DNA from 3 places in the Arthrobacter sp. TmtSoilC79 genome. Region 1 is predicted to be linked to each of the others. Evidence: riboswitches for the same ligand, from Rfam matches in the RefSeq annotation. Region 1 holds a riboswitch; each other region holds the start of a gene.
The links. A riboswitch is a leader RNA that binds a small molecule or an ion and turns the genes downstream of it on or off. The one in region 1 is predicted to bind S-adenosylmethionine.
Positions count from the first base shown of each region.

Region 2: it holds a riboswitch for S-adenosylmethionine, as region 1 does, so the genes downstream of both, AC6JA3_RS16275 (hypothetical protein) here and metX (homoserine O-acetyltransferase MetX) in region 1, are expected to answer to the same signal.
Region 3: it holds a riboswitch for S-adenosylmethionine, as region 1 does, so the genes downstream of both, AC6JA3_RS11815 (LLM class flavin-dependent oxidoreductase) here and metX (homoserine O-acetyltransferase MetX) in region 1, are expected to answer to the same signal.

Region 1 is NZ_AP046051.1:3,092,266-3,099,154, forward strand. It holds gene AC6JA3_RS14245 (alpha/beta hydrolase) at 1-376, opposite strand, end outside; gene AC6JA3_RS14250 (SGNH/GDSL hydrolase family protein) at 447-1,289, shown strand; gene AC6JA3_RS14255 (winged helix DNA-binding domain-containing protein) at 1,364-2,527, shown strand; gene AC6JA3_RS14260 (hypothetical protein) at 2,622-3,104, shown strand; gene metX (homoserine O-acetyltransferase MetX) at 3,141-4,262, opposite strand; SAM riboswitch class IV at 4,278-4,394, opposite strand; gene AC6JA3_RS14270 (bifunctional o-acetylhomoserine/o-acetylserine sulfhydrylase) at 4,580-5,920, opposite strand; gene AC6JA3_RS14275 (VOC family protein) at 6,123-6,761, shown strand.
Region 2 is NZ_AP046051.1:3,570,858-3,577,746, reverse strand. It holds gene AC6JA3_RS16290 (matrixin family metalloprotease) at 1-410, opposite strand, end outside; gene AC6JA3_RS16285 (VIT1/CCC1 transporter family protein) at 495-1,658, opposite strand; gene AC6JA3_RS16280 (hypothetical protein) at 1,888-2,079, shown strand; gene AC6JA3_RS16275 (hypothetical protein) at 2,076-2,393, opposite strand; SAM riboswitch class IV at 2,409-2,528, opposite strand; gene AC6JA3_RS16270 (sodium:solute symporter family protein) at 2,811-4,346, opposite strand; gene AC6JA3_RS16265 (helix-turn-helix domain-containing protein) at 4,613-5,188, shown strand; gene AC6JA3_RS16260 (endonuclease domain-containing protein) at 5,280-6,122, opposite strand; gene AC6JA3_RS16255 (APC family permease) at 6,368-6,889, opposite strand, start outside.
Region 3 is NZ_AP046051.1:2,560,704-2,567,592, reverse strand. It holds gene AC6JA3_RS11830 (MFS transporter) at 1-1,484, shown strand, start outside; gene AC6JA3_RS11825 (rhodanese-like domain-containing protein) at 1,448-1,903, opposite strand; gene AC6JA3_RS11820 (LLM class flavin-dependent oxidoreductase) at 1,945-3,084, opposite strand; SAM riboswitch class IV at 3,307-3,416, shown strand; gene AC6JA3_RS11815 (LLM class flavin-dependent oxidoreductase) at 3,453-4,550, shown strand; gene AC6JA3_RS11810 (NtaA/DmoA family FMN-dependent monooxygenase) at 4,615-6,030, shown strand; gene AC6JA3_RS11805 (ABC transporter substrate-binding protein) at 6,027-6,889, shown strand, end outside.

The sequences.
Region 1 (6,889 bases):
AGTCTGCGGGACGGTAGCGGAGCATGGTGGTCGCCATGGCCATCCCCATGGAGAAGCCCAGCAGGGTGACCGAAGTGTGGTTCGCCTTGACCGTATCCAGCCATGCCAGCGCGTACTCGGCCGCAAGCTTCACAGCGTCCAGTGAGTAATCGATCGATGCCGTGAGCGGGAACCATGTGAAGCCCGGACCCATGGACATGGGTGCACGAAGTGCCGCAACCACGAAGCCTTCAGGCAGCAATCCGGCAAGGCTGAAGAGGTCGTCCTCGTTGGAGCCGTAACCGTGCAGCAGGACCAGGAGAGGCTTGCCTGCCCGCTCGGCTTCATCATGGGACCACAGGACGACAGGTGCTGGAAAGGGGGTTGCTTCAGTCATGGCTCCATTCTTGCAGTTACCCACAAGTAACAACCTACGGTGGCGTAGGGTCGCGGTCAGGGGGCAGGATATGAGCGTGAGTGAGAACAATCAGTTGTTGAAACCCGGCGATCCTGTACAAAAACACCCCTGGACCCGATACGTGGCACTGGGAGACTCCTTCACCGAAGGCATTGGGGACCCCGAGCCCCGGAATCCCGGCGGCCACCGCGGCTGGGCGGATCGGGTGGCGGAGGAACTGGGCCGCGGCCAGGAAGACTTTGCCTACGCCAACCTTGCCATCCGTGGCAGGCTGCTCCAGCAAATCATCGACGAACAGGTGGCCCACTGCCTGGAACTGCAGCCTGACCTGGTATCCATCTCCGCAGGCGGCAACGACCTCATCCGGCCAGGCGGCGACCCCGATCTTCTGGCCGAAAAACTCGATGCCGCAGTAGGTGAGTTGAGCTCCGGAGGCGCTGCCGTGGTGCTTTTCAACGGCCCGGACACGGCATCCTCCGTCCTCGGACGCATCCGCGGCAAGGTTGCCATCTACAACGAGAACCTCAGGACAGTGGCCGCACGCCACGACGCCATCATCGCTGACATGTGGTCACTGAGGCAGCTGGCAGACCCGCAAATGTGGGACCCGGACCGCTTGCACTTCTCTCCCCTGGGCCACCACACGATCGCCATGATGGTCCTGGACGCCCTGAACGTCCAGCACACCCTCGAACCGCTGCTGCCCAAGCCACTGCCGCCCCGCACGTGGCGGGAGGCCCGTTCTTCGGACCTCGTTTGGGCCCGCGAGTACTTTGTCCCCTGGGTTATCCGAAGACTGCGGCACCAATCCTCCGGTGACGGCATCAGCCCCAAACGTCCGACGCCGGGTCCCGTCTTTGGTTCCAGCGGCACCGTGCTGCCACGGCGCTAAGTCCACGTCCTGGTGCTGGTAATCCGGAATCATGGTGGCTGCAGTTCCTGTAGCTTCAGATTCGTGTGGGCTCGATGACCGACAGCGCGTTGATGTTTGCCGAAAGCGTCCGGCGCCTGCGGCTGCGCCGGCAAGGATTGCGGGTTCCTTCGTCCGCGGACGCCGGGGATGTGGTCCGCAACCTGCTTGCAGTGCAGTCCCAGGAATTTCCGTATGCGCGGTGGACCCTTGCCCAAAGGACCATGGCTTCCACCACCGCCAATGACGTGGAAAGGGCCGTTGCAGAGGGAACCATCCTTAGGACGCACATCCTCCGGCCCACCTGGCATTTTGTGCACCGGGACGACCTCGGCTGGCTCATGGGACTCTCTGCGGAGCGGCTCCATCAGGGAAACAACGGCATGTACCGCCAAACAGGGGTTGACGCGGAATCCACCGCCCTCAGTGGCCGGATCCTGGCTTCGGCGGTTGCCGACGGCGCCCACAAGACCCGGGAAGAGCTGGGCGGGATCCTGGAAAAAGCCGGTCTCCCCGGCAAAGGCCTGGGGTTCATTTACCACCTCATGCACGCAGAGATCAGCCGCATCCTGGTGAGCGGCTCCCCCATCCGCTCAGCCGGTGGCGCGCTGAAGCAGACGTATGCCCTCTTCGAGGAACGCGTGCCCGGCTTCGTTCGTGCGCCCCTGACAAGCGAGGACCGCGAAAAGGCCTTGGGCGGGTTGGCGCTTCGGTACTACACCAGCCGTGGACCCGCCACCATCAAGGACTGCGCCGTCTGGTCCGGGCTCACCATGAAAGATGTGAAGCTGGGCATCGAGGTCGCGGATACGTTGTCCCCCGGCGCCCTTGCCACGGTCACCCAGGACGGCCTGGGGTTTTACCTGGCCCGGGAAGATGTCAGTGAGCTCACCGATCCCGCGTGCTCTTCGCCGCCTGACGAGGCAAAACTACCCCGTGTTGACCTCATCCAGTGCTACGACGAATACGTCATGGGCTACTCACAGTCCAGGCACTATCTGGGCGGGACAGCACCATACTTCCCCGAGGACAACGGACCCATGCACGTAGTCCTGCTGGATGGCAGGTTGGCCGGATGGTGGCGGCACGGCTTTTCAGGGGGTGCCTGCCAGCTGGACGTCCGGATGAACCGGGCAACAACCGCGGCGGAGCAGGAGGCCTTAGTGGCCGAAGTGGAAAGGTACGGCCGGTTCCTGGGCATGGAAGCCACGCTCGTGTGAAAGTGCCAGTGCCTCCGGACTGCTCGGTTCCCTTGGGCAAAGTCCATGCTGGATGGCAGGGCTAAGCTGGAACGAGACCTAGGAGGCCTGCACTGTGAACAATCTGATCTTCTGGATCATCGTCTGCTCGTGGCTGATTCCGCTCGGGATCCGCATGTACAACCGCTCCCGAGCCCGCCGGATCCAGCAAGGAACGTTCCGCGACCCCGGCTACCCACCGCAGAACCTGCCCGGTCCGGGCTACCCACCGCAGCAGAACTACCCCGGCCAGCCGTACCCACCGGAAAGTTACCCGCAGCAGAACTACCCCGGCCAGTCGTACCCACCGGAAAGTTACCCGCAGCAGAACTACCCCGGCCAGTCGTCCGAGCCGACCGTCATCCGCCCGGCGGAGACGTCACCGCAGTCCGGGTCGCCGTCGGGCACTTCATCCCCCACGCCGTACCCTGCCGCCGGCAGCCCGGAGCCGCAAGGCTACCGTGCCCGCAAGCTGGCTGAGCTGGACGCGAAGTTCAGCAACGGAGAGATCGCCATGGAGGACTACATGAAGCAGCGCGGCGAGATCATGAACGGCTGAGGCTTACGGCCGACCCAGCCCGCGGCAGCCGGCAGCTCAGGCGAAGAAGGCTTCCCGAAGCTGCGGAGCGAGCTGCCCAATCTCCGTGAGGAAACCGTCGTGGCCGATCGGTGCCTCAATAACATGGACCGGAACCACACCAGGGAGCGCGGCTGCCAACTCCCGGGATTGAGCGGGAAAATACAGCCTGTCGCTATCCACCGCTGCCACGAAAAACTCCGCCGTGGTCCGCGACAAAGCTGACTCCAGGGATCCCCGGCCGCGTGCGACGTCGTGGGACATCAGGGCTTCTGTGATGGCGATGTAGCTGTTGGCATCAAAGCGGTGGACGAGCTTTGTCCCCTGGTGGTCCAGGTAGCTTTCCACCTGATACCTGCCACGCTCACCGAGTACCGCGGCGGCCAGGGGTGTCTCCTGGTGCTGGGCTTCCCGGCCGAAGCGGAAATCCAGTTCCAGCGCCGAGCGGTACGTGATGTGGGCGATCCGCCGGGCCAAGGCCAGCCCGTGTTCAGGTGCCCTGCCTGCGTAGTAGTCGCCGTTGTTGAAGTTCGGGTCCTGGCGGATGGCCAGTGTTTGGGCCTGCGCGAAGGCGATCTGCTCGGCCGTGCTGTAGGCGCCTACGGAAATCACGGCGCAGCGTTTGACGCGTTCCGGGTAGGTCACAGCCCATTCCAGGGCGCGTGCACCGCCCATGGATCCACCCAGGACGGCGTGCCAGGAGTCGATTCCCAAGGCATCGGCGAGCCGCCCTTCTGCCACTGTGCTGTCGCGCAAGGTGACCAACGGAAACCGGGAGCCCCAGGGGCGGCCATCGGGTGCCTCCGACGACGGTCCCGTGCTTCCGTAGCAGCCGCCCACGATGTTGATGGAGACCACGAAGAACCTGTTGGTATCGATCGTGGCTCCGGGGCCCACCAATTGCTCCCACCAGCCTTCCTCGTCCGTGGCTCCCCGTGCCACGTGGGTGCTGCCCGTGAGGGCGTGCTGGATCAGGACGGCGTTGGAGGCATCTGCATTCAACTGGCCCCAGGTCTCGTAAGCCAGGACAACGTCGGGAAGGAACCCGCCGGCTTCAAGTTCCAACGGCCCGATGCCGGCGTACTTGACGGTTCCGTCTTCTTCTCCGGATTTTGGAAGGGCTGTAGCAGTAATGGTCATTCCTTTGACACCTTAACCTCGCGCTTGCCCGTCGCCTTGCGTGCGAACAGGCCAGGTCTTCACCCGGGGCACCCCACCGCGGAGGAGGGTTGCCGGCCAGCAAGCCGGGGCTGTGTGCTGGCACTCATGACCTAATACGAAGAGTCTAGGAAATACAGGGCGGTTCTGGCGAAGAATGTGACAACAGTGTGACGGTTTTGGGCAGCTTCGTTCACCAATCGCCGCCGTGGGATGCCGTCCGGCGAATAATCGACGGCCCGGACGGCATCCCCTTGGTTGAGGCGGCTACAGCCGCCCGACAGCTTTCAGCGGAGGGTTCAGGCTCCCTTGGCGGCCCGGAATCCAGCTTCGAGGTCTGCGATGATGTCATCCACGTGCTCGATGCCCACCGACAAACGCACCAAACCGGGGTGCACGCCCGCGGCGACCTGCTGCTCCACAGTCAACTGGCTGTGCGTGGTGGAGGCCGGGTGGATGACCAGGGATCGGACATCGCCGATGTTGGCAACATGCGAGTGCAGTTCCAGAGCGTCCACGAATCGCTTACCGGCTTCAACGCCGCCCTTGATGTTGAACGCCACAATGGCCCCGGTACCCCGGGGACCGTATTTGCGGCCGCGGTCATACCACGGGCTGGACGGCAGGCCCGCATAGGCGACCGATTCGACGTCGTCGTGGGCTTCCAGCCACTCGGCCACCTTGCTGGCGTTGGCTACATGGCGCTCCACCCGCAGGCTCAGCGTCTCAAGGCCTTGGGCAATCAGGAAGGCATTGAACGGTGAAACAGCTGAGCCGAGATCGCGGAGCAACTGGACGCGGGCCTTCAGGACGTAGGAGAGGTTGGCGCCCAATGCTCCGTCCTTGCCCAGGTCCCTCGCGTAGACCAGGCCGTTGTAGCTGGGGTCCGGGGTGTTGAAGCCCGGGTAGCGCTCCGGGTCCTTACCGAAATCGAAGTTGCCGGAATCGACAATCACGCCGGCAATGGCAGAACCGTGGCCGCCAAGATACTTGGTGGCGGAGTGGACCACGACGTCGGCGCCCCACTCGATGGGACGGATGAGGTAGGGCGTGGACAGCGTGTTGTCTACGATCAGCGGCACGCCGGCTTCGTGGGCAGTCCGGGCAACTCCCTCGATGTCCAGGACGTCCTGGCGCGGATTCGACACCACCTCGCCAAAGAAGAGCTTGGTGTTCGGCTGCACGGCATCGCGCCACTGGTCCAGGTTGTCCGGGTCCTGTACGAACGTCACCGAGATGCCGAACTTCTTCAGGGTGTGGGCCAGCAGGTTGTAGGTGCCGCCGTACAAGCTGGGGCTTGCAACGATGTGGTCTCCGGCCTCGGCGATGTTGAGGATGGCGAAGGTCTCCGCAGCCTGGCCCGAGCTCAGCAGGAGCGCACCCAAACCGCCTTCGAGGCTTGCGATCCTCTGTTCCACCGCATCCTGGGTGGGGTTGCCGATCCTGGTGTAGATGGGTGCGAGCTCAGCCAGGGCAAAGCGGTTGGCTGCGCTCTCGGCGCTGGGGAACACGAAGGACGTGGTCTGGTAGATCGGCAGCGCCCTTGCTCCCGTTGCGGAGTCGGGCTCCTGGCCTGCGTGGATCTGGCGGGTTTCGAAAGACCATCCTTGGGACATGGAGTTCTCCTGTTCGTGGCGCATGGGTTCTGTGGAAACGTGCTGCATGTGAGCTGGGCCCCAGTCTAGGAAGTGTCCGGAGCCTAAGACAGCTTTGTGACGCCGGTGGAATCTTTCGGTCTTTCAGCGTCTCTCCATGACGCCGTCCGGTAGCACTTATACACATCCCACCTTAGTTAGGCTTGACTTAGCTGAGACCCCGATCACAAAGTGCCAAGATGAAGCCATGCGCATGGATCACGTCTCTTACGCCTGTGAACGAGATGGCCTTTTGGCCACTACCGAACGAATTTCCGCGGCACTGGGAGTGGACGCTGTCCGGGGCGGAGTGCACCCGCGCTTCGGTACCCGGAACATGATCATTCCCCTTGCGGATAACAAGTACCTGGAAGTGGTGGAGGTCCTGGACCACCCCGCTTCCGACAAAGCACCTTTTGGCCAGGCAGTTCGTGCCCGCTCGGCCGCCGGTGGTGGCTGGATGGGCTGGTGCGTCGCCGTTGACGACCTGGCACCCTTCGAGGAACGCCTTGGCCGCTCAGCCGTTCCGGGTAACCGCAAGTTCCCTGACGGCCGGGAACTGGTGTGGCAGCAGATCGGCATCCTGGGCTTGATCGCAGATCCCCAGGTCCCGTACTTGCTCAAGTGGGAGGGCGACCCCTCACTGCACCCGTCCAGGATCTACGAGAGCGACGTCAAGATGTCCAGCCTCACCATTGCAGGCTCGGCGGAACGCGTCACGGAATGGCTCGGAGAAGCTGTGGAGAAGCCGCTTGAGGACGTTGCGGTCCAGTGGATGGCACCGCATGGCACTCCGGGAATCATGTCCGTAACTTTCGAAACCGCCTCAGGAGCCGTCACCATCTGACAGCCCCCTCCCCCGGGCCAGTCCCGCCGCCGGTCGATCCTGCCCGGAACAAACGTCGGCCTGGAATAAACTTCGGCCGCCATCAGCGGGTGCCAATGACGTCACCCACCGATGGCGGCCGGATACTT
Region 2 (6,889 bases), 480 kb from region 1:
AGGGCGTCGGAACCCTCCGGCGCGGAGGCGTTGTTCACCACGTAGTGCAGCGGCCGGCAGGGCGAGTACCCCACCGGAGTGCCGTCGTCGTTGGTGGCCAGGAACTTATATGAACTATTGGTGGTGGCGGGCGGCGCCGGCGGGGCCAGCGGGGCGTCCGCCTCCTCCAGCCCGGGAGGCGGGGCGTCTTCCGCTCGTGCGGGCGCTGCCTGTTTTTGCGCGCCCGGCGCTGCTCCAGGGACGCTCAAACCCGGGAAAAGGGCCGTGATCCGTGGGTCGCCATGCAAGTAGCCGCTGACCAGCACTGCCACTACAGCGGCAACTGCGGCCATGAGCACACCCCGCAGAATGCGCCACACTGTACCGGCACGCCGGTGTCTGGGCGCACGCGTTTCCCGCTCTGAGTCCACGGTTCTCCATTCCTCACGCCCTGGTCACGCGGGGCAGCGCGGAGGACGAACCAACATTACGGGCTGCGGGGGGAGCCGTCCAAACTAGACGATGGTGGCGCCGAACACCAGGCCCAGCCCGTAGGTGGCCGCAGCTGCTCCCAACCCGATCGCCAGCTGGCGCAGACCGCGGCTCAGGGGCGAGGTTCCGGACAGCAAGCCCACGACGGCGCCGGTCGCCAGAAGCGCGACGCCCACCAAAGCGCCGGCCACTACCAAGGCGGCGAAGCCGGTCATCCCAAAAATGAAAGGCAGGATGGGAACGATGGCGCCGGAGGCGAAGAAGCAGAAACTGGACATTGCCGCGCCCCACGCCGAGCCAACGGATTCGTGCTCATCGGTGGCGGGCTTCTCCGGCTGCAAGGAAAGGCTGGGATCGCAATCGCAGCTGAACAAGCCCATGCGCTCCGCGGCCCTGTGCTCTGCGGCCTCACGCGTCATTCCGCGGGCGAGGTAGACCAGGACCAACTCGTTGTGCTCGATGTCCAGGGACGGTGCGGCCGTGAGGGTGGCTTGCGTTGGCAACGTAGCGTTGAGCAGTTCGCGCTGGGAGCGGACCGAGACGTATTCCCCGGCGCCCATGGACAACGCGCCAGCCAATAGGCCTGCCACGCCGCTCATCAGCACCACGGGACTGGGCACACCTGTGGCGGCCATGCCCATGACCAGCGAAAGGTTGCTCACCAAACCGTCGTTGGCGCCGAAGACCGCGGCCCGGAAAGTTCCGGAGAGCCTGTTCCGTCCACGCGTTGCCAGGCCACGGACAACTTCCTCGTGGATCTGCTCGTCAGCCACCATGGCAGGGGTTGCCGCGGGTTCTGTGCCGTACGGCGAACGGCCCTCTGCGCGCTGGGCCAGGGCGAGTACGAACACTGATCCGAAGTTGCGGGCCAGGAAGCCCAGGAACTGGCTCCGGGCAGATGCTGCCTTGGGCATCCCGGCGTGCTCTCCCAGGAGCTTGAGCCAGTGGGCCTCGTGGCGGCCTTCGGCCTCGGCCAGAGCCAGCAGGATTTGGCGCTCTTCTCCATCGCGTCGCTGGGCGAGTTCGCGGTAGACGGCGGCTTCGGCCCGCTCGTCGGCCAGGTACTGCCGCCAGCGGCGGATGTCCGAGGACGTGGGATGCTGCGAGGCGTTGCCGGGGTCTGCTGTTTCGGGGGCGGGGTCCGGAGCGGGGCTCGACGAACCGTGGGATTCCTGGTGCTTTTGCACTTTTTCTCCTGTGCTGGGTGGGGTAGTTGCGGCCCCATTGCACGCCCCACTGTACCGCGTATTTGCGCGGATTTTTGGCCGGTATTCCTCAATCGGAATGTTCGGCGCACCGTAATTTTGGGCCCTTGACCCTCGCCTGCGCCGGTGCTCAGATGGAAGGACAGGGGCGGGGCCCACCCCGCACACGGTCACCAGGGCTTTGAGCGGCCCGCGAGACGGAGGTTGCACCATGGACACCACCGAATCACACGCCAACCACCCGGAACGGACCACCATTGAGTCCGACCCGGCCTACGATTACGCCGAAGACCAGCCAGTGGACGAGCCCTGGGTAGAGGAAGTAGACGCCCCGGAGGACGACGATCGCGTGGTTCCCCTGGACGAGTCTGAAGAATTCCGTGAGGAAGACGAGGAGATCTAGGACGGGTCCTGGTCGGTGAGGGTGTAGTGCTGCTGCACACCCGCCCGTTGGCCGACGGCGGCAACAGTCACCGTGAGGGTCCTGGACGACCCGCACCAGCGGGTGGGCCTGACGGCCCGGGCCAACGCCCCAGCGATCAGGTGCGGTTGGGGATGGCGGAACTTTGCCGTTCCAGCTTTTGCCACGATCGTCACCGTGCCGAGGAAGAGATCGACGGCGGGAATCACCGCGACCGTCGAGGCAACGGGGGCCGTGGGCTTGGAAATTGCCGGGTCTGATGAGTCGGCCGGGGTGGTAGTGCCTTGGTACGGCAAGGGACTTCTCCTTGGGGAGTGCTCTTGCCCGCTCGGTTGTCTCTGGTCCGGGACGGGCCGCTTCCTCATCCGAACCACCCGTGAACATGGGGTTGGTGTGTGGCCAGTCGGAGCTTGGCACCACATCTCTTGAAGCTGGGACAACCTTACCGCACACCACCCACCCCTCCCTCCCTCCCTCCTTCCCGTTGTGAGGCCTGCTCTGCGGGCTTTGGCGAGGTTTTAGGGAGCAAAGCGGGCCACGCAACGCCCTCTTCCTTCCCGTTGTGAGGCCTGCTCTGCGGGCTTTGGCGAGGTTTTAGGGAGCAAAGCGGGCCACGCAACGCCCTCTTCCCCGGGGAAAAAACAACGGCGGCGCTTCCCCGAAAAGGGGAGGCGCCGCCGTCGAACTTTGTTGTTGGGGTATTGCGTGGGGTCCTACTTGTGGCTGCTGACCGGGTGGGCCTCAGGGGGAAGTTCCTCAGAGACGGCCCCGGCAACGCGCTTGTCCCAGGCCTCACGGACTGCAGGGTCGGTGGGCGGGGTGAGCAGCGAAATCACCACGTAGGCGATGAAGGAGGCGGCGAGACCGTAGTAGATCGGCTCGTTGGCGTAGACGCCGTCCGCACTCGGAATGATACCGACGGCGAAGAGGATCAGCAGGGCAAGCGTCAGCACCGAGCCAACTGCCATGGACCACGCGGCGGCGATGCCCGTACCGCGCTTCCACACCAGGCCGCCGAGGATTGCCACGAGGAGGCCGCCGACCAGGATGTCGTAAGCGATGGTGAGGGCAACCACCACGTCCTGTGCGGCCATGGAGATCAGTACGGCCACAACACCGAGTCCAAGGACCCAGTAGCGGTTGGCCTTGACATCGTGCTCGGGGTTCTCGCTGTCATCGGTGTTGATGGTCTTGCCGAACCAGCTGGCCACGAACGGAACTACGTCGGCGCGGGCAACCGTTGCCGCTGCAATCAACGCTCCGGAAGCGGTGGACATCATGGCGGCAACAGCTGCTGCCATCACCAGGCCGCCGATACCGACGGGCAGGATGTGCGTTGCAACCTCTGCGTAGACAACGTCCTTGCCGAGGTTTGCGACATCGATATCCGGGAGGGCTACACGGGCAGCCAGGCCGATCAGTGCACCCGCGATGCCGTAAAGGATGCAGTAAACACCGGCGGTGGCGCCGCCCCAGCGTGCAACGGTGGGGGTCTTGGCAGTGAACACACGCTGCCAGATGTCCTGGCCGATCAGCAGGCCCAGGGTGTAGACCACAAAGTACGTGATGATGGTCTGGGTGCCGATGCCGTCGATCTGGAAGAAGCTGTCCTCAAGCCGTGAACGGATGCCATCCATGCCACCGGCTGCGTTCATGACGAACGGGAGCATGAGGAAGAAGATGCCTACGGTCTTGATGATGAACTGCACCTGGTCGGCCAGGGTAATGGACCACATGCCGCCGATGGTGGAGTAGACCAGGACGATCGCGCCGCCGACTGCGATCGCCAGCCAGCGTTCCCAATCGAAGAGGACCACGAAGATGGTGGCGTAGGCGCCGGTGGAGGTTGCGCAGAGCATGAGTGTGTAGGCCAGCATGACGATGCCGGAGGTCTGTGTTGCCCTGCTGCCGTAGCGCAGGCTCAGCATCTGGGAGACCGTGTAGATCTTCAGGCGCTGGATGGTGCCGGCGAACAGCAGGCTGAGCAGCAGGACACCCGAGCCGATGGCTACGACCAGCCACATGCCGGAGATGCCGAACTTGTAGCCGAGGCCTACGCCGCCCACGGTGGATGCGCCACCGAGGACCACTGCGGCCATGGTTCCTGTGTAAAGGAAGGGGCCCAGGCGGCGGCCGGCCACCAGGAAGTCGCTGTTGTTCTTGGTGCGGGACTTGCCCCACCAGCCGAATGCCAGCATGGCGAGCAGGTACACCACCACGATTGCGATGTTAATAGCCGAAGATTCCATGAACGGTCCTTGGAGCTGATGCACGGAGGTTGGGGTTTTCGACGATACTCCTGCGAAGCGTCGAAGTCTCTGTGCTGACGATTGGAGATTGGGGAGGTGTTGTGTGCCTCACAGACAACACTTGTTGCCTATGAGGATATGTTGTGATCGGAGTAACAGTCAAGATGCTTTGGTCATGGTTACGCGGATTCTGGCCCTGTTGGTCCGTCTCCCGGCTACTATTGCTCCAATGACAGGGCCACATGACAGGCCTGAAAGGTTCGTGAATGAAGGCTCTCCCCGTTGAACCGAGCAATGTACCCGTTGCCATCGGTTCCAGAATCCGCGCAGCCCGGCAGGCGCAGCGACTCACCATCGAGCAAGTGGCAGACGCTACCGGGCTGACCAAGGGCTTCCTCAGCCGCGTGGAGCGCGACCTGACCTCTCCGTCGGTCGCTTCCCTGGTCACCCTGTGCCAGGTGCTTTCGGTCTCGGTTGGCGACTTGTTCGCCGCCCCGGAAACGCACCTGACCAAGCGCGACGACGGCCCCCGCATCTCCCTGGGTGGCCAAGGCATCGTGGAGCGGTTGCTGACGGCACGTTCGGAGCGCCGCCTCCAGATTCTGCAGGCCACCATCGAACCTCGGGGCCGTGGGGAAAACGAGCTCTACGCCGTGGATTGCGATGTGGATGTCCTGCATGTGGTCAAAGGCCGCATCAAGCTGATTCTGACCAACGAGGAGTACGACCTCGAAGAAGGGGACACGCTCTCCTTCCCTGGCCGTGAACCCCACACGTGGATCAACCCCACGGACGAGACCGTCGAGGTGCTCTGGGTCCTGGTGCCGGCGGCGAGCCGCTAGTTCCTTCGAGCCACGGCGCTCCTTCCCGGTTACCCCGAATTTTTGGAGCTGTGGTTCTCCTTGGCCTTGCCACTGCGGGGGGAGGCTCGATTCAGCTGCTGACGAACCGGGGAGGAACGTCGCGAAGCCTTTCCAGGACTGCCCTGATTTCCGCAATAACCCGGTCCGGTTCGTACCAGATTGCCTCCGGCGGATAGCGAAGGACAGAGAATCCCTTGAGTGTGGACGCGTTGTTCCGGAACAGGTCCCGGCGCAGGGAAGCCCGGTCCGCATGGAAAGCGAAGCCGTCCACCTCCACAATGAGCATTCCTTCGATCAGGAAGTCCACGCGGCCGATGCCTGGGAGTTGCACCTGGGCATCATAGCCAATCCCGTGGGCTTTGAACAGGTACTGGGCGTCAACTTCCACGATGGATTCGGCCCGCAGATCGAGTTCTTGAAGGATCACGAGAGCCGGCCGCGACTTGTCTGCAGAGAGTTCCTCCCGCAGCAGGGCCAAGGGAACTCCGTGAAGCCGAACAGCCGAAACTGCCATTGCTGCTGCGGCGTTGGGCTCGAGGCATCCGAGCGAGTGAATCACGGCATCCTCCACGCCCGCGACGGGAAGTGTTGGATCGCCGTCGAACCTCACGGTCCGGTGCCGCACGAAACCTGATCCATGGCCGTGGTTACACGCCAAGTGGTGCCGTTCGGGCGGCCTCCTGAGCCACAGACCGTAGTGGCCGGCGGCGCTCGCGCACGTCACTTTGGCGTTGTTCCGGATCGCCGCGGCAAATTCCGCCCTGCAGCCCTTGAGCATGAAGACGCCACGGCGCGGTTGCCCGGCTCCCTGGGTGGGCAGCCGGGCAACGTCCGTACGAGAGTAGCCTGCGGCCAGGAGTTGCCCGGTCCGAGCCACGCCGCCTACTTTTTGGAGGTACTGGAGAGCATCCATCCAGCAAGTCCACCGGGACTGAGGGGCGCAGGGAATGCCGGGGTGCCCGTATGTGGGTAACCCAGGAGGCTTTCCGGATTCGTGGTGCGTGCGTTCCTTCCCGGTTGCCTCGGGTGGCGCGTGCGTTCCTTCCCGGTTGCCTCGGCACAGGAGGCCCAAGGCTGATCCCTGGACACGGAAATCCGGCATCCATGCTCCCCGCTCCCGCCAGGAAGTGGGGAGGAGCGCGGCGCGGGTGGGAGCGGTCAGCCGACGTGCACCCATGGCCGGCGGGTGATGTCCGGCTCTGCCTCCCGCAGCACTTCACGGGTCACCGGGGCGATCTCGCCTTCCCCGAAGAACAGGAATTTGCTGAGGTTGGAGATCGGGTTGCCCTCGGTCCAGCGGAAGTAGATGTGCGGCATGAACCCAGTGACGTCGCGGATGTGGAGCAGCACTGCGGCAACGGTATTGGGAACGTTGTTGCTGTGCACTTCAAGGATCTTGAAGCCGTGCCGCGTCTTGCCGACCACCTTCAGTTCCTGTTCGAAGTCCGAACTGTCGTCCACGATCACTTCAATAAAGACGGCGTCGCAATCGACAGGCAAGTGGCTTGCCTCTTGGGCGTGCTGGAGCTTCTCGCGGTACCGGCTGGCGCTGAGGTGCTTTGGTTCATGGGCGATGATCCGGACCGGCCCTTCGGAAGCGTTGGCGGTGAATTCCAAGGCTTTCTCGTCCATCTTGATGTGGGTTGCCCGGAGCTCGAAAGCGCGCCTCATACGGGATAT
Region 3 (6,889 bases), 530 kb from region 1:
CCGGATTCATCACGCTGCTGGACCAGTCAATGTTCGTCCTGGCCGTTCCCGCGATGTCCGCCTCCCTGCATGCCGATTCCGGGTCCGTGCAGTGGATCCTGGCGAGCTACTCGCTGGCGTTCGGCGTCGCATTGGTTCCCGCAGGCAGGCTGGGCGACATCGTCGGGCGGCGCACGCTTTTCATCGCGGGCATTGCGGTCTTCGGCGCATCCAGCCTGGTGGGTGGACTGGCCACCGACCCCTCGCTGGTCATCATCGCCAGGCTCCTCCAAGGACTCGGCGCGGGCACCCTGAATCCGCAGGTGCTCGGACTCCTGCAGGACATTTATAAGGGACACGACCGCGCGAAGGCCTTGGGCGCCTACGCCGCCGCCGGTGGTTCCGCTGCAGTGTGCGGACCACTGATCGGGGGACTGGTCCTCTCACTGGGCGACCCCGGGATCGGGTGGCGGATCCTGTTCCTGGCGAACGTTCCCTTGGTGCTGATCCTGGTGCCGCTTGCCTTCCGGCTCCTCCCGCGGTCAGAAGGCAAACACCCCGGAAAAGCCAAACCGTCCATCGACGTCCTCGGCGCGCTGCTGCTAGGCGGAGTAGTGGTGGCATCACTCATTCCCACGATCTACGGCGCGGGCACCATTGCTGTGACCTCGCTGGCTGTCGGTGCCGGGGCACTCCTCGCCTTCGCCGGCTGGGAGATCCTGTACCACCGGCGTGGCCGAACCCCGTTGCTCAGTGCCCACCTGGCGAAATCCAAGGGTTACGCACTGGGCACCGTGGTGGCACTCTGCCAATTTGGCGTGGGCGCGGGAATGGCAGCTGTAACGGCGTTCTATTTCCTGGCCGGGACCGGGCTGGCTCCGTTGTCAGCCGCAGCCATCCTTGCGCCGCAAGCCGCCGGCATGCTGCTGGCGTCCAGTTTCAGCTGGCGTTTCGTGGCCCGCTACGGGCGTGCCGGGATCGTTTACGCGCTTCTGGGGAGCCTGGCCTGCCTGGTCGCCAAGGACTTTTTTGTGCAGGGGCTCGACGGCGGGACAGCGGCTCTTGCGGTGGCCGCCGTCGGGCTTCTCCAAGGTGTGGCAACCGGCCTGGTGGTCGCACCGAACCAGACACTCACCCTGGCCCATGCACCCGTGGGCGCCGCCGGAGTGGCCGCAGGTTTCTACCAACTCAGCCAAAGGTTCGCCGCGGCGCTGTGCTCGGCCGCGGCGGCGGGCATGTTCCTTCAGGCGCACGGCGCGGCCACAGGGGAAGCCTCCAAGGACGCCTTCCATCAAGGCATCGTGATGTGCTGCATTTTGCTGGGCGTCGCCTTGCTCGCCGGCGGACTCGACTGGCTGCGCGAGGCGCGGGACCGCACAAAGACAAATGCCGCCGTCGTGACTTCCGGACGGGAAGCCGCGACGACGGCGGCGGTGCTGACGCCGGAAGGCCCGACGGCGGCAGGTACTCAGCGCTCGGAAGCCACCGAATCGGTGGACGCCTGAGCAGTGGCGGCCGGCGGTGCCGCTTCGCCGGGCGGTGCGGTGGGCCCGGTGGTGGGGACGCCGGCGTCGCGGAGGGCCGGGAAGCCGCCGTCCACGTGGACAGCGTTGGCGTAGCCGAGGACCTTGAGCTTTTGCGCGACGGGTCGTGAACCGTTGACAGAGCCGCAGAACACCACGATCTCCTGGTCCGTCCCGGTAACCTGAGGCAGCCGGTGGGCGGATTCAAGGCTGAAGTCCTCCTCCACGTGCTCGCGGTTCACCACCACAGCGCCGGGGACTGCGCCGGTGCTGGCGCGGCCGCCCTCGCTGCGGACATCGATCAGCAGGGCGCCTTCTTCGATGAGCTTGGCTGCAGCATCGGCGGTGATCAGCTGGGTGTCTTGGACTTCGGTTTCCTGGACGGCGGTTTCGGTGGACATGGTGCTCCCTTATATAGGTGGTGATTGGAAAATCGGAAACGCTAGAGACCCCAGGCCTCGGCCAGCAGCTGGTAGGAGTTCTGCCGATCGGCGGGGTCATGGGCAATGGTGGTGATGAGAAGCTCCTGGGCACCGGTGACGCGTTGCAACGTGCGGAGACGTTCGCTGACCTGGTGTGGATCACCGACGAACCGGGTTTCCAGACGATCCTTGATGAGCTCCCCGGCTTCGGCGTCCAAGGAAAGCTCCAGCGCGTCTTCCGGTGACGGGTACGGGATGGCGCCCTGGCCGCTGCGGATCCCGTGGACCCAGTGCGCGTAGCCGCGGGCCAGGCGTTGGGCCTGGCGTTCGTCCGGGGCTACCAGCACGTCCGCGGAGACAATCACACGCGGTTCCCGCAATGCCGCCGAGGGTTCGAAGTGGGCCCGGTATTCGGCAATGGAGCCCAGGACGCCCGCCGGTGCCACGTGATAGTTCGCCCCGAAGGGGAGGCCCAGCTTGCCGGCCAAGCGGGCACTGGGTCCGGCTGTTGAGCCGTGGACCCAGAACTGCGGCGCCTGGCCGAGGGCGGGTGTAGCCGTGACTTCCTCACCATGTTTGGTCCTGTACTCGCCGGTGAAAAATCCGATGATGTCCTGGATGTCGTTCTCGAAGTTGTCCGTATCACCGGGGAAGCGACCCAGCAGCTCGCCCTGCAGCCGGAACTTCCTGGGCAGGACCGCACCGAAGATGGGGCGCGGCGCGGGGATCAGCAGTCCGTCAACCACCCGATCGGTGGGTTCCGAAGAGTCAGCGGGCACGACTCCGGGCGCGGGCTCGCTGGGCGACTTGGGCGGACCGGAGCGACCAAAGCCAAGGTCCACGCGGTCCGGGAAAACGGCGGCGAGCGTTCCAATGCTTTCGGCAATCTGGAGCGGCCTGTAGTTCCCCAACAAGGTGGCCGCGGTCCCCACCCTGATGGTCTTGGTGGCTGAGGCAACCAACCCGGCCAGGATGTGCGGGGCTGACCCCGCAACGCCTGTGTTGAGGTGGTGCTCGGCCAGCCAGTACCGGGAGTAGCCGGAAGCCTCGGCAGCGGCGGCAAGGGCAAGGGTGCTCCGCAAGGCATCGCCGGAGGTCTGCCCGGCCGATACCGGGCTCAGGTCAAGGACGGACAGGGGAGTAACTGAAGGCTTCGGCATGGCACGACACTACGGACGCCCCTGCGAAGGCCAAAGCCGATCCGTCACCGCGCTCAACCGGACTAAATCCAGCGAAATCCGGCGAAACGGTCCGTCACAACCGAGCCTTCGCCAGCCCGAAAATGACGATTCGGGCAGTCCCTTGACGTGGTATTTCCCGCCTTGACGCCGCAAGTCCAGCGGTTTGTACATTCCTTGGACAGCCTCCTAGATTCAAGTCCAGGTCAAGAGTCAGCACGCCAAGGACCGGCTCGTGCTGCGGCAACCCTCAGGCATTACGTGGCGGGGTGCTCCGGAAACAGACCAGGCCGCATCTGCGGCAAGTGAATGTCGTCCCAGCCGCTGTGCGGCCTCTGAAAGAGAGAATCATGCCTTCCACACCTGTACCCGAATTCCGCTCCCGCGTTATCGCATTGGAGCTCGACGGCGACGGAGCCCACCCCGCGTCGTGGCGCAAGGCCCACCATGATCCGCAGGCGCTATTGGGGGGCCAGCGGATCCGTGAAACCGTCCAGGCAGCGGACATCGCCGGTTTCCATCTGGCCACGTTCAAGGACACCCGGGTGGTGGATCCTGGAAGCACCGGGATTGCGGGCCGGATTGATGCGATCCAGCGAGCGGCCTTCGCGGCGCCCATCACCCGCTCTATCGGCCTGGTCCCGGAAGCCGGAACGCTCTTTACCGAGCCGTTCCATGTAGCTACGCAGCTGGCCAGCTTGGACTATTCCTCCTTGGGGCGGGCGGGTTGGCTGGTCGCCGCGGACAACCTGGACAAGGAAGCTCGCTCCGTGGGGCGCACGCAGTTGCCAGAAGACGAAGCAGTCAGCGAAGCCGCAGATGTGGTCCAAGCCAGCCGCCGGCTCTGGGACTCCTGGGAAGACGACGCCGTAATCCGCGACGTTGCCACCGGACGATACTTGGACCGGAACAAGCTGCACTACGCAGACTTTGAAGGTGAACGCTTCTCCGTGAAGGGACCGTCCATTATCCCGCGCCCACTCCAAGGGCAGGTAGTGGTGTTCGCGCCCGCTGAGCTGATCCCCGCCGTCGAGGCTGACGTTGCCCTGGTCTCCGCAGACACCACGGACACTCTCCCGCAAGCAGCCCAAGCTGCAGCCGCCGCTGGTGCGCCGAGGACCCTGGTGGAGTTGGACGTCATCCTCGATTCCCGTGGGCAGACCGCCGAGGACCGTCTTGCCGAACTGGACTCGTACGAAGAGTGGACGGGCGGTGCCCGCTACGTGGGCACCGCCGAAGGCTTGGTGGAACTGCTCACCACGCTGTTCGCAGCAGCCGACGGCGTCCGCCTCAAGCCAGCGGTACTGGATGTGGACCTCCCCGAATTGGCTAACAAGGTGCTCCCCGAACTGCACCGCAGCGGGCTAGTGGTGCCGCCGCTTCCGGGTGCCACACTCCGCGAAACCTTCGGCCTTCCCCGCCCCGCCAACCGCTTCGCCGCAGCCTGAGGCCGGCTGACCAACGCCCGCCGCCAAGAGCCCACTCACAGAGCCAGATTCAGAGAGCAGAACCATGACCAACCATCACCGCATCGCAGGCAACGGCCAGATCCAGTTTGGCGTCTTCTTCCAAGGCGTCAACCACACCACCGTGTGGAAGGACGCGCAGAGCGGCTCGCAAACCGACTTCGAGTCATTCCGCCGGGTGGCCCAGACAGCTGAACGGGGACTCTTCTCCGCGTTCTTCCTCGGAGAAGGACTCCGCCTCCGGGAACACCTCGGAAAGATCCACGATCTGGATGTCGTGGGCCGTCCCGACGCGCAGACCGCCCTCGCCGCGCTCGCAGCCATCACCACAAATATCGGGTTGGTTGCCACGCAGAACACTACGTACAACGATCCCGCGGATCTTGCCCACCGCTTGGCCAGCCTCGACCTGCTGTCCGGCGGCCGTGCGGCATGGAACATCGTCACCACGGACAACGCATGGACCGGTGCCAACTTCAGGCGCGGCGGGTTCCTCAAGCACGAGGACCGCTACGTCCGGGCCGAAGCGTTCGTTCAGACGGCCAAGGCTATTTGGGATTCCTGGGCTGACGGCGCAATCGCCGGGTCCCGGAATGATCCACGCTGGCTCCGCGAGGACGCCATCACCACGGTCAAACGCCACGATGAGAGTTTCGACGTCGAAATCACCGGCAGATTGCCGCGCTCCAGCCAGCAGCACCCTGTTCTGTTCCAGGCCGGGGATTCGCCGGACGGCCGTGATTTCGCCGTGCGGAACGCCGACGTGATCTTCTCGGCACACCCGGAACTGGAAGATGCCAAGAAGTTCCGCGACGACATCGTGGCCCGCACCCTCAAGGCCGGGCGTCCGGCAGATGACGTGAAGATTTTCCCCGGCCAGGAGTTCATCCTCGGTGCCACAGCCGCTGAAGCGGAGGAAAAGCACCAGTGGGTCCGCTCGCTGCAGGTGGGTCCGGAAACGGCCATCGCCTACTTGGAACAGTTCTGGGGACGCACTCTCACCGAATACGACCCCGACGGTCCACTGCCGGACATCGACCCCATTGTGGACGTCACCAACCCCACCCGCGGCAACGCCTTCCATGGGAAGAGCGCCAAGGACCTGGCCGCCCAGTGGCGCGCGGACGCCAAGGAAAACGGCCAGTCGATCCGCCAGTTCGTCGCTGCCCGTTCCCGGCTCAACGGCCGCGGCCTGGTGGGATCGTACGACGACATTGCAGACAAACTCGCCGAGTACGCCCACACCGGCGCAGTTGACGGCTTCAACATCACCCCATGGATTGTCCCTGGCGGGCTGGATGACATTGTCAACGAACTGGTTCCCCGCCTGCAGGACCGCGGCGTTTACCGTACCGAATATGAAGGCACCAACCTCCGCGAGAACCTTGGCCTCCGCGCCCCGCTGACCCGCCGCGGATCACTCACCAGCACCCAACTCACTGAAAGCGAAGAAGTCGCATGAGCGTCCCCAACCCAACCTCAGCGCGCCAGCTGTGGAAACCAGCCGCCGTCGTTTCCGTACTGGGAGCCTTTGCGCTCCTGGCCTCAGCTTGCGCTGGAGGGGCCGACGCCGGCACTCAGCAAAGTGCCGACGCCACACCGGTCTCCGGTGGCAACCTGAACTTCGCGGTGTCCGTTGACCGCGGCTGCATCGACCCGCAGCAGGTGGGCAACAACGATGCGATCGCGATTGCCCGGCAAACCGTGGCGTCGTTGACGTCTCAGGATCCGAAGACGGGCGAGATCGTTCCGTGGCTCGCGGAGAAGTTCGAAACCAATACGAACGCCACCAGTTTCACGTTTACCCTCCGCAGCGGTGCCACCTTCGCTGACGGGACCGCGATTGATGCTGCTTCGGTGAAGACCAACTTCGAGGCCATCAAGGCACTCGGTGCCAAAGCGACGCTGGGCTCCACCTACCTGAGCGACGTCAGTGCCATCACCGTGAAGGACCCGCAGACCGTGGTGGTGGATTTCTCCAAGCCGAATGCGCAGTTCCTCCAGGCAACGTCCACGTTCACACTGGGCCTGTTGTCTCCGGCATCTGCCACGCTTTCCGAAGCTGACCGTTGCGCCGGGAAGTTTTCCGGCTCCGGCCCGTTCAGCGTGAAGAGCTACACCGTGGACAAGGAAGCTGTCCTGGAACGCCGTGCGGGCTATAACTGGCCCGCCGCCACCAACAGCAACAAGGGCGAGGCCTACCTGGACACTGTCACCTTCAAGATCATTCCTGAGGCAGGGAACCGCACGGGCAGCCTGCAGTCCGGCCAGATCGATGCGACGGCGGCGATCTCCGCTGCTGACATCAGCCTGTTCAACGG